DNA from 3 places in the Shewanella sp. SACH genome. Region 3 is predicted to be linked to each of the others. Evidence: predicted binding sites of a transcription regulator. Region 3 holds the regulator's gene; each other region holds the start of a gene.
What was found. Region 3 encodes sigma-54, which starts transcription at its own class of promoters, with help from an activator protein. Its sites were predicted from a motif close to GTTGGCACGNNNNTNGNNT; they were not measured.
Positions count from the first base shown of each region.

Region 1: a site for sigma-54 is predicted at 1,507-1,525, ahead of BM607_RS01625 (DUF1328 domain-containing protein). Genes of this name have one in related genera too.
Region 2: a site for sigma-54 is predicted at 1,629-1,647, ahead of BM607_RS01695 (DUF3192 domain-containing protein). Genes of this name have one in related genera too.

Region 1 is NZ_MPDG02000001.1:402,935-406,916, reverse strand. Features, by position in the region: gene pfaD (eicosapentaenoate synthase subunit PfaD) at 1-1,197, shown strand, start outside; gene BM607_RS01625 (DUF1328 domain-containing protein) at 1,607-1,783, shown strand; gene BM607_RS01620 (hypothetical protein) at 1,808-2,002, shown strand; gene BM607_RS01615 (diacylglycerol kinase family protein) at 2,170-3,861, shown strand.
Region 2 is NZ_MPDG02000001.1:430,974-434,955, reverse strand. Features, by position in the region: gene BM607_RS01710 (DUF962 domain-containing protein) at 1-140, opposite strand, end outside; gene BM607_RS01705 (GNAT family N-acetyltransferase) at 124-771, opposite strand; gene BM607_RS01700 (DUF2789 domain-containing protein) at 921-1,154, shown strand; gene BM607_RS01695 (DUF3192 domain-containing protein) at 1,165-1,572, opposite strand; gene BM607_RS01690 (hypothetical protein) at 1,738-2,121, shown strand; gene BM607_RS01685 (Zn-ribbon-containing protein) at 2,121-2,894, shown strand; gene syd (SecY-interacting protein) at 3,049-3,699, opposite strand; gene queF (NADPH-dependent 7-cyano-7-deazaguanine reductase QueF) at 3,759-3,982, shown strand, end outside.
Region 3 is NZ_MPDG02000002.1:256,089-260,070, forward strand. Features, by position in the region: gene rapZ (RNase adapter RapZ) at 1-602, opposite strand, end outside; gene ptsN (PTS IIA-like nitrogen regulatory protein PtsN) at 599-1,042, opposite strand; gene hpf (ribosome hibernation promoting factor) at 1,045-1,332, opposite strand; gene BM607_RS08925 (RNA polymerase factor sigma-54) at 1,361-2,839, opposite strand; gene lptB (LPS export ABC transporter ATP-binding protein) at 2,947-3,678, opposite strand; gene lptA (lipopolysaccharide transport periplasmic protein LptA) at 3,675-3,982, opposite strand, start outside.

The DNA of each region.
Region 1 (3,982 bases), on a different contig from region 3:
GCAGCGCTGCCCAATGGCCCTTACGCTTTTAACTTAATTCACAGCCCGAGCGAGCCCGCGTTAGAGCGCGGCAGCGTTGAGCTGTTTTTAAAACATAAAGTGCGCACGGTCGAAGCCTCAGCATTTTTAGGTTTAACGTCGCAGATCGTCTATTACCGCGCCGCAGGTTTGAGCCGCGACGAACATGGCGAGATAGTCATTGGCAACAAAGTCATAGCAAAAATCAGCCGCACCGAAGTCGCGACTAAGTTTATGGAGCCAGCGCCTGCTAAAATCCTACAGCAATTAGTGAGTGATGGTCTTATTAGCCAAGATCAAATGGCGATGGCGCAACTTGTGCCAATGGCAGACGACATCACAGCCGAAGCCGACTCAGGCGGCCATACCGACAATCGCCCATTGGTCACGCTATTGCCGACGATTTTGGCGCTCAAAGATGAAATCCAAGCTAAGTATCAATATAAAACGCCAATCCGTGTTGGCGCAGGCGGCGGCGTCGGCACACCCGATGCAGCATTAGCGACCTTCAACATGGGCGCGGCCTTTATCGTCACAGGTTCTATCAACCAAGCTTGCGTCGAAGCGGGTGCGAGCGAACACACCCGTAAGTTACTCGCCACCACAGAAATGGCCGATGTGACTATGGCGCCTGCCGCCGATATGTTCGAAATGGGCGTTAAATTACAAGTGGTTAAGCGCGGTACTTTGTTCCCGATGCGCGCCAATAAGCTTTATGAGATCTACACCCGTTACGATTCGATTGATGCTATCCCTACGGACGAGCGTAAAAAGCTCGAAGAGCAAGTGTTCCGCTCATCACTCGATGACATTTGGGCGGGTACTGTCGCCCACTTTAACGAGCGCGATCCTAAGCAAATCGAGCGCGCATTGGATAACCCAAAACGTAAGATGGCATTGATTTTCCGCTGGTATTTGGGTCTGTCTAGCCGCTGGTCAAACACAGGTGAAATCGGCCGCGAAATGGATTACCAAATCTGGGCAGGCCCAGCACTGGGGGCATTTAACGCTTGGGCGAAAGGCAGTTATTTAGATGACTATAAAGCCCGTAATGCGGTCGATTTAGCCAAACATTTAATGGTAGGCGCAGCGTATCAATCCCGCATTAACTTGCTGTTATCTCAAGGTGCGAGCATTCCGGCCACACTACTACGCTGGAAACCGCTGAATCGTTTTTAAACGCTTGTAGCCCTATTACAGACTGCTAATAAAGCAAATTGATGCAAGAGCCGACACTGATTGATGAATGGATTAATTGATTCACGCATTAACAGTGTCGGCTTTTTATTCTGTTTCATTTGTCATCAACCTCAGCTCCCCGACCTTCAATCAAGGCTTTGATCAACGTTTCAAATCCCAATATTAGGCTGAAACTCTTACCGAAGCTTAGGTAAAAATTGCCTGTACTACGTTTAGTACATTCGCGCCCGCTTAAAACCAATCAATTAAATTTCATTTAAAATCAACAAACTAATTAAAATATGCAAAGTTGGCATTATGTTCGCAATCTAGAAATAACCATTAGCCGTTACCTTACAAATGACACAAACGGTCATGCGAAGGATTAAGACAAGGGCAGGAGGTTCATATGTTAGGTTGGACATTAGTATTTCTGGTTGTTGCTGTTATTGCAGGCCTATTAGGATTTACTGGGATAGCTGGCGCAGCGGCGGGCATAGCGAAAATCATTTTCTTAATCTTTATTGTGTTATTAGTGATTTCCCTGCTGGTTAATGCCTTTAGAGGTAAGTCACCGCGACTTTAATTATTTTTTAGAAAGGAGATGTATATGAAACCATTTACTCTGATGACAAGCGCTTCACTGGCATTATTACTCGCCCTCGGTTTAACCGCTTGTAGCGATAACAAAGCCGAAGACGCGGGCGAAAAAATTGATGAAGTGATGACAGATACAGGTAATGCCATCGAAGATGCCTGTGAAGAAGTCAAAGAAGGTGTTAAAGCTAAAGATACTAAGTGCTAAGCAAACCTCACTTTAGGGTGGCAATAGACTCGTCTACTGCCACCCTTTTGAGTTAGCACCTAATTTAAACTTGAGTTAGAACCTGATTTCAACGACGCGATTCACCGATGCAGTCAGCCGTTTAACATGCAGCGGTAAAATCAAATGAACAGCATTGGAGGGCGCGTATGCTAAGCAAAATCCACATCAAATATTTCTACTTAGCAGGTGCCGTACTGCTAGCCTATTTTGCGGTAACGGGCACGTCTCCCCTGCTCACCTTTATTTGGGCTTGGACAAGCCTGTCGCTATTTTTAGTCGGTTCAGCCTATTGGTTTAATCTCGCCAGCATTTTTAGAAAGCGCCAAGATGGCACTATCCCTTGGTATATTCGCTGGGGCTTTATTCCGTTTCTATTGGGCTGCCGGCTGTATAACCATTGGGCGAGAAAACGCGACTCAGTGCCGTCGATGCAAAAGATAGATGAGCAGTTGTATCTCGGCTGCCGATTATTTTCTGCGGATCTGGAGAAAATCAAAGCCAATAAGATCACCGCAATTCTTGATGTGACCGCCGAATTTGATGGCTTAGATTGGTCGCAGTTTGAAGATCATATCGAGTATTTAAACATTCCCATCCTCGACCATAGCGTGCCGACCAACGCCCAGCTCAATCAAGCCGTTAACTGGTTGCATCGCCAAGTGCGCGCCAATAAACAGGTGCTGATCCACTGTGCTATGGGGCGCGGTCGTTCAGTACTGGTGCTCGCCGCCTATTTAGTCTGTAAAGATAAACAGCGTAACTTCGCCGAAGTATTACAACAAATTAAGCAAGTCCGCAAAACCGCGGGCTTAAACAAATGGCAATTACGCGCCCTTGAGCACATGCTCAAGCAAGGCAAAATCAACATCCATAAAGTGGCGTGGATTATCGCCAACCCTGTCTCTGGCGGCGGCAAATGGCAACAATATGGCGAGCAAATCCAAGACGAACTAAAAGCCTATTTTGACCTAACGTTAAAACTCACCAGCGAAAATATCAGCGCAAACACCTTCGCCAAAAAAGCCCGCAGTAGCGGCGCAGATATCATTATTGCCTGTGGCGGCGATGGCACAGTGACAGAGGTGGCATCGGAAATAGTGAACACCGACATCGCCTTAGGGATCATTCCCTTAGGCACCACTAACGCACTCAGCCACGCGCTATTTGGTTTAGGCAGTAAGCTCATTCCTGTCTCTCAGGCGCTGGACAATATTATCCAAGGACATTACCAAGCCATTGATACAGCTCGTTGCAATGAACAATTAGTCTTGTTACTTGTGGGGATAGGCTTTGAACAGCAGATGATTGAATCGGCCAACCGTGAACGTAAAAATGCCCTCGGCCAGTTTGCCTACCTCGATGGTTTATGGCGCGCCGTCAATGCCGATATCACTTTAACCATACAGCTCAGCTTAGATGATGCCGAGCCCACAACATTGACCACCCATAGCCTCATTGTTGCCAATGCCGCCCCGTTTACCAGCGTATTAGCGCAGGGCGATGGCGAGCCAAATATGACAGATGGCCTGCTCGATATTACCTGGTTAGATTCAGGGGATGAACCTAAGGAACAGCTCCTTAGCCTGGCCGAATTAGCCATTGCTGGATGGGTAAAAGAAGGTAATAAAGACACACATTCAAAGCGACCTAGCGCGCCTTCTACCGCGACCAAGGTCCACCACGCCCATGCGAAAAAAGTGAGCATTAGCAGTCAGCCCAAGTGTAAATATGTGATTGATGGTGAAATCTTTGAACCCGCAGATCTCACCATTGAAGTCCAACCCGCATCCCTTAAGGTGTTTGTGCCTTATCAGGAAATAACTGAAGAGGATGGGTGACGGCTCAATGAGGCCAAAAATCCGAGTCGCACCCTTCCTATTGTCAAAATAATATTGAAACAGAACCGATTTTTACACTATTTTTTTTGTAAATAATAACTTCTATTCTACAGCCCTTAAT
Region 2 (3,982 bases), on a different contig from region 3:
GCTTGTGAAACCAAGGCAATGCCAATCAGCAGCAGGACTAAGCTACTGCCAACAAAGTGTAATTGCCGGCAAATCGGGTGCTGGTGTTGGGATAAATAGAAAGGATAGAAATCGGCGAACCGTTTATAAGAGTGAGTCATCTTGTTGAACCGAATAGAATAACAACTGGCCATGGACACTGCCGATAGTGAGATCGCCTAAAGAGACAAAGTCATGCAGGGTAAATAATTGCAGATGACTCTCCTGAGCGATAAACACACCAATGCCATCCAAATCCGGCTGCTCATCACACCAACTCACTACCGCTTGCACTAACTTATGTCCGAGTCCTTTATGCTGCTCGTTCGGTGCAAGGGCGATAAACTGCAAAATACCGCAGTGCTTACTGGGTAAGAGTTCGACAATACTGGACTCTTTTTTCATCAACGCTTGGGTCGATTGCCAGCCCGTACCTAACAACATCTTTAAGCGCCAATGCCAGTAACGCCCTTCTCCCAAAGGCACTTCTTGCGTTACCACACAGGCTAAACCAACCAGTCTTTCATGGTCGAACAAACCTATGAGTGCTTGTTTTTGTTGCCATAACGTATTGAGTTCTTCGCGGATCGCGGCGCGCAGTTTTTGCTCGTAAGCAGCTTTATCTGAGGTGAAAAGTGAATCGACAAAAAAAGGGTCATCATGGTAAGCGTTATAGAGGATAGAGGCGGCAATGCGTAAGTCTTCCGCTGTCAAATAGACCGCACGGCAGTCTTCCAAGGTTTCATTGTCCATTATTAGTATTCCTTGACTTAGCTCACACTTTTTATGAGTAACAATTAATTTACCAAGGAAACGGAAAAGTGCAAATTTTAATCATAGATTGCATTTTTCAATCAGGCGCTTACTCTAAACGAAGGCACTATACTGAAAAGGAAATAATGATGGATACAACTCCAGTAGACCTAAGCCACTTATTCGAGCAACTCGGTTTAGACAGTAGCGATGAAGCCATAGCGCAATTTATTGCAACCCATGACATCGACCATCACATCCATCTAAGCCAAGCGCCCTTTTGGACCCCAGCTCAAAAGAGCTTTATCATCGAAGGCCTAGAAGCTGATGCCCTCTGGACTGAGCCCATTGAGCAACTAGATACTCAGCTACGTAAGCTATAAAACTCGCGGGTTAAATTTTACTGTAAGCCGTTTCACCCCAACCCACTAAGGCATTGTTGCTCAGCACGATAGGTGTGCATTCGTCCTTAGTGGTTTTTCCATCGCCATTATTGCGCTGGGTACGATAAAACAACACTAAGACTTCTTTATTAGATTCACCTTGTTGAGCACTTTGTTGAATGTAGGCTTCACTAAAATCAGCGGTGCCCATTAAGATCATCACTTGGTCTTTGGGCATCCCTAAACTCAGTTTGGTTAAGTTAGTGCGGTTTTTATCCTGCACTTTCTCCCATGATTCGCTGTTATCCCAACCCGATTCGCCATCACCGACATTGACCACACAGCCGCTAAGACCTAAGCTTGCAAGCCCTAAAAAAGTGATGGCGATAAGTTTGTTATTCAATTTATGGTTAATCATGTGACATCCTGTGTAATTATTATTTTTGCTTGAAAAAGCGATTTAGGCTGGACAATAAGCAAAATAGATGCCAAATGACAACGCACTGTTTTTAAATGAAAAAAACTTACGCGACCTTTTGAGATTAGTTTAAATCATTCAACAAATTAAGGAATTTTGCTAATTATGAGTCCACTTGACCAAGTATTAGCGGCTGCACGTTCGCTCGAAGCCTGCGGTAAAGTACCGAGCCTTGCCTTAATTAAAACCCGTTTAGGTAGCAGCCTACCTTTACCGATATTGATCCAAGGCTTACAGCAATTTAAATCTATGCCTAAGGCGGATCGCGAGCGTTTAGCCGAGTTGCAAGCCCTCAGCCCGACAATCGAAGCCGCTGCAACTAACGATACCTTGACGCTTGCACTGCTTGCCGAGCGTCTGCAGATACAACAGACACATTTTGAGCGTCATGCTGAGCAACAAAAAACAGAAATAATGCAATTAAAAAACGAACTGCTTGAACTAAAACAACGCATCAACTTATTAGAAAAAAAAGGAAAAACCGCTTAATGTTTGTCACTGAACTGCGCTTCGAATGCTTCGCCGACACCACGATTTCTGCCGCCGAAAAAGCCATTAATCAGCTCCTTGAAGCCTATCGAGCTAATGGCCAAATCTTAGGGCGAGAATTTGCGGTCGCCTTTAATGACGGTGAGTTTAGAGTGCGTTTACTGATGCCAGAGAAAAGCAGTTTAGCGCATAAATATCACAGCCCTTGGGTCAAAAAAGCCTTAGCAGAGTTAACCGACGCTAAGCTACTCGCGCCGCGGGAAAAGTTTATCGGTCAGGACATTAATTCTGAGGTCAGCAATACCGACACACCGAGCTGGCAACTGCTGTATACCAGCTTTGTACACATGTGCTCGCCCCTGCGCAGCGGCGATAATCTATTGCCGATTCCTTTATATCGACTCCCAGCAACCTTTAATGGCGATCACAAACGCATTATCCGTTGGCAGAGCGAATGGCAAGCCTGTGACGAGTTACAAATGGCGGCGGCCACCAAAGCAGAATTTGCCGCACTTGAGGAATTATCGAGTCCAGACAGTGATTTATTTCGCAGAGGTTGGGATTTGCGCGGCCGTATCGAATATCTCACTAAAATTCCGACCTATTACTACTTATACCGCGTCGGCGGCCAAGATTTGGCCTCAGAAAAAGCGCGACCTTGCCCACGTTGTGGCAGTCATGATTGGAAACTCGATGAACCTTTATTGGATATGTTCCACTTTCGCTGCGAGCCTTGCCGCATAGTATCGAATCAGTCATGGGATCATCAGTAACATCATCTTATCTCGCCAAAGACCTCAACCTAAGATAAACCACGCTTAGGTTGAGCGTTCACGCTCAAACTAAGTGTGGTTTAGCGTCCACATTCTGGCTAAACATGATTGAAGGCTTAGAACTCGCAGCAAGATAGCGTCAAGCTCACGCCAACTAACGTTTACCAAAGAGGTTTTGCCACATACGTTTAAAGCTGGCAAAAATCCCCGGATGTTCTAATGCGGGCATAGGCAGTTCTTCATGTTTAACGGGCGGTGCTATCCGTGGCGATAACGCCCCAATAAATTCCGCTAAACTTGGCGACAATTGCTGGGTGGGGATCTCACCTGGAAGCTCTATCCACACGCTGCCATCACTGTTGTTGATGGTGAGCATTTTATCGCCCTCATCTAACAAACCGATAAACCACGTCGGTGGCTGCTTGAGCTTTTTCTTCATCATCAGATGACCAATCAGGTTTTGCTGCAGGCAGGTAAAATCATCCTCATTCCACACTTGCAGTAACTCACCCGTGCCCCATTCTGAGTCGAATAGTAACGGTGCAGAAAAATACTGACCGTAAAAATGATTGATTTCTGGCCATAAAGTCAACTCAAGCGCATGCTCAACATTGGCAAAACTGCCTTCGACTTCGCGTTTAACCGGCTGCCAAGAAACGGCTTGATCAAGATCAGCATGAAATTCGCCTTGAATACACACAGAAGGCTCACCCTGTGGGTAATAACGCGGTAGTTCACCTAAACTCGTTAGGTAAGCTTGATGGTAGTTTTGCAAAAATTTATCTAGTGCGGGCAGACAAGACACTTAAGCACAATCCAATTTCAGGTATAATGTGCGCCTATTTTGACATGGAAACAGTATTGATGACACAGAATCACGATCCCTATAGTGATGCGCAAGCGCTTGTTGGCCTGACTTTAGGTAAAGCCACAGACTATCAAGCCGAGTATGATGCGTCGCTGCTACAAGGGGTTCCACGCTCACTAAACCGTAATGCTATTGCACTCACTGGGACGTTACCGTTTCATGGTGCCGATATCTGGACGGGTTATGAGCTGTCTTGGTTAAATGCTAAAGGTAAGCCTAT
Region 3 (3,982 bases):
AAGCCTGTCAATGGACGCAGCGCCAGTTCCCAGTGTGGGTTAGGCAGGAAGCGCACATCGAACATAAAGTCGGCTTCGGTTGGCATACCGTGCTTAAAGCCAAAGGACTCGAAGTTAATCACTAACTCTTTATCGACGCTGCCGAGCAGAATTTGTCTCACTTGATCGCTTAAATCATAGATATTCAAATTTGACGTATCTATGTAGTGATCGACCAGTTTTGACATAGGCTCGAGCAGTTTCCCTTCCAGCTTTATCGCTTCTTGCAAAGAGACTTGGCTCTTCGACAAAGGATGCAAACGGCGGGTCTCGCTGTAACGCTTAAGCAGAATTTTATCGCTGGAATTGAGGAAGAAGCTGGTTAACTCAGTATCAGGAGGCAGGCTCGCGAGTTGCTTCACTAAGACTTTATCCTGCTCAGGCATGTTACGCACGTCGACACTGATGGCGACGAGATCGTTACTGCCTTTGAGTTGCTCAAGCAAAGTGCCGATTAAGGGCAAGGGAAGGTTATCGACACAATAATAGCCGAGATCTTCGAGTACCCTTAGGGCGACAGATTTGCCTGAGCCTGAGCGGCCCGACACTATGACCAGTTTCATCCAGTGATTACCTGATAGAGTTCCGTTTCATCATGCGTCTTGCGTAATTGCTTTAATATTTGCTTGTCGCTCAGCTTTTCGGCCATGCAAGACAAGGTACTTAAGTGCTGCTGACATTGGTCTGCAGGCACCAGTAGTGCAAATAAAATATCAACAGGTTGCTTATCGATAGCATCGAATGCTATCGGCTCTTCACACTTAATGAGTATGGCAATGGGCTGATCTATATCGGCTAGTCGACCATGTGGAATGGCGATGCCGTTACCTATACCTGTGCTCCCCATCTTTTCGCGCGCCACTAGGCTTTCGAATATCTCTTGAGATGAGAGGGTCGGGTACTGGGCAGCGACTAAGTCGCTGATGAGTTCCAGTACCTTTTTCTTGCTGCCCGGAGTGGCGCAGGTAGTGCACTCCGGCCGCAGTATGGTACAAAGTTCCATTATTAGTGTTTTGTTAACTTCTCTTTGTGTTTAATAACCTGACGATCAAGCTTGTCAATCAGGGCGTCTATAGCGGCATACATGTCAGCATGCTCTGAAGTAGCAAAAACTTCACCACCGATAAGATTTATTCTCGCTTCGGCAATCTGTTGCATTTTCTCGACATTGAGCACAACGTGCACATTATTGATCTGTTCGAAATGGCGTTCAAGTTTTGAAAACTTTTCTTCTACATATGCGCGTAACGATTCGGTAATTTCGACATGGTGTCCACTCAGGTTTATTTGCATAGAAACGTCCTCCGATATCCACTGTAGGTTATAAACTTTTACGCTGATTAGAAGGCGGAATGAGCATAGCCTCTCGGTACTTCGCAATGGTTCTGCGGGCTACGTTGATCCCTTGTTCTGCCAGAAGCTGTGCCATCTTACTGTCGCTTAATGGTTTTTTCTGGTTTTCCGCTGCAACCAGTTTCTTAATGAAGGCTCTGATTGCTGTGGATGAGCACTCCCCACCATCGTCAGTACCGACGTGGCTAGAGAAGAAGTATTTTAGTTCAAAAAGTCCCTTAGGGGTATGCATGTATTTCTGTGTCGTCACCCTTGAGATGGTCGACTCATGCATTTCTACCGCTTCGGCAATATCGTTAAGCACCATAGGTTTCATGGCTTCTTCACCGTATTCAAAGAAACCTTGCTGATATTGGACGATACAGTTCGCCACCTTCAACAGGGTATCATTACGGCTCTCTAAACTCTTGATAAACCATTTAGCCTCTTGCAGATGACCACGAATAAATTGGCTATCGGCTTGGCTTTTAGTGCTGCGCGCCATCGAGGCATAATGTTGGTTTACATTGATTTTTGGCATGCAGTCAGGATTCAGCTCAACCACCCAGCGGCCATTTTTCTTCGACACTGACACATCTGGGATGACGTATTCGTCATCGTTGGGCGTAATCAATAAACCTGGGCGGGGATTGAGAGTTTGGATAAGCGCGATGCCGTCTCTTAATTCATCCTCTTTTAATTTAGTCTTACGCATCAACAATCTAAAATCGCGGGCGGCGATCAGATCTAAATGATCTTTGATCAGCATGCGGGCGTTTTCTAGGTTGGGCGTGTCAGCGGCAAAATGCGACAGTTGGATCAACAGGCACTCGCTTAAATCGCGGGCGGCAACACCAATGGGATCAAAATGTTGAATGCGCTTTAGTACGGCTTCGACTTCGTCGAGCTCAACCTCAGAATTGCCCATGGCTTCGAGGATTTCGTCAGTGCTTTGGGTGAGATAGCCTTGATCGTCGATGGCATCAATAATAGCGGTGGCAATGGCTAAATCGGTTTCAGAAAACGGTGTGAGGTTTTTTTGCCATTCTAAGTGTTCATACAAGCCTTCACTGGTCTCACCTTGGAAGGGCATATCATCTTCACGACTGCCGCCGGGGCCAGAATTAGGGGAGGCGGTGAACACTTCATCCCACGTGGTGTCCATGGGCAGTTCGTCGGGCATGGATTCTTTGGTTAAGGACTCTGCCGTGTCTATGGTGGAGCTGTCTTTTTCTGGCGGCAGGGTGCTAGATTCACTGAAATCCGTATCGGATAGCGTTTGGTTTACAGGGTCTTTAGTGGCGTCGAATTGATCCTCTTCCAGCTCGAGAAGGGGATTAGAATCTAAGGCTTGCTGGATCTCTTGCTGCAGTTCTAATGACGACAGTTGCAACAGACGGATGGCCTGTTGTAATTGTGGCGTCATGGTTAACTGTTGACCCAGTTTGAGCTGGAGTGACGCTTTCATGTTACCGCTGATCCCTACGTTATTATTGTTGGATGAGGTCGCTTGTTATCATCTTGAGTGGAGTCCAATGGTGGCATAAATTGCCTGCATTGGCTCCGCTTGATTAACTATAGCCTGAATTGTTCACCTAAGTACACAGCCCTAACTTGCTGATTGTCTAAGATCTCTGCGGGTGTTCCTTCGGCAATCAAGTTTCCGTGACTCACGATATAGGCATGTTCACACACATCTAATGTCTCACGGACATTGTGGTCTGTGATCAACACGCCAAGGCCACGACTTTTGAGCTGTTCGATAATCTTTTTAATGTCGATAACTGAAATCGGATCGACACCAGCAAAGGGTTCATCGAGCAAAATGAACTTAGGATTTGCTGCTAACGCCCGCGCAATTTCGACACGGCGACGTTCACCCCCCGACAATGACATGCCTTGGCTGTCACGGATATGGGTGATGTGGAACTCTTCAAGCAGATGCTCTAGCTCTTCTTCCCTTTGCTCTTTTTTTAATTCTTTGCGCGTTTGCAGCACGGCCATGATGTTGTCATGGACGGTCAGTTTACGGAAGATACTGGCTTCCTGTGGCAAGTAACCTATGCCTTTGCGGGCGCGCAGGTGCATAGGATCTGCGGTTAAATCATCATCGTCGATAAAGATGTGGCCTTTATCGCTTTTAACCAGACCGACGACCATGTAAAAGGTGGTGGTTTTACCCGCGCCGTTCGGGCCGAGTAGGCCAACGACTTGACCGGTTTTGACCGTCAGACTGACGTCTTTAACCACTTGGCGACTCTTGTAACTCTTCGCCAGATTTTGTGCTCTTAGGGTGATTTGGGTCATTTAGAGTCCTGCTTTTTCACAGGTTTATCTGCTGGCGCGTCTGGTTTGGCATCATCTTGATAGCTTTCTGGCTGAATAATCGTGATCACGCGATCGTCGCCACTGCCGGTACTCTCGGCAATCAATTTTTGCTGGATGATGTTGTAGCGGATCAAATTACCCGTCACTTGGCTGCCCGCTTGATCTAACGAGGCTAAACCTTTAAGTGTCAGGGTGCGGCTCGCCATATCGTAACGAATTTCTTTCGCGCTCGCTGAGGCTGGACGGCCATCGTCTAACACTTGGCTGTACGTCGCAGGGTTAC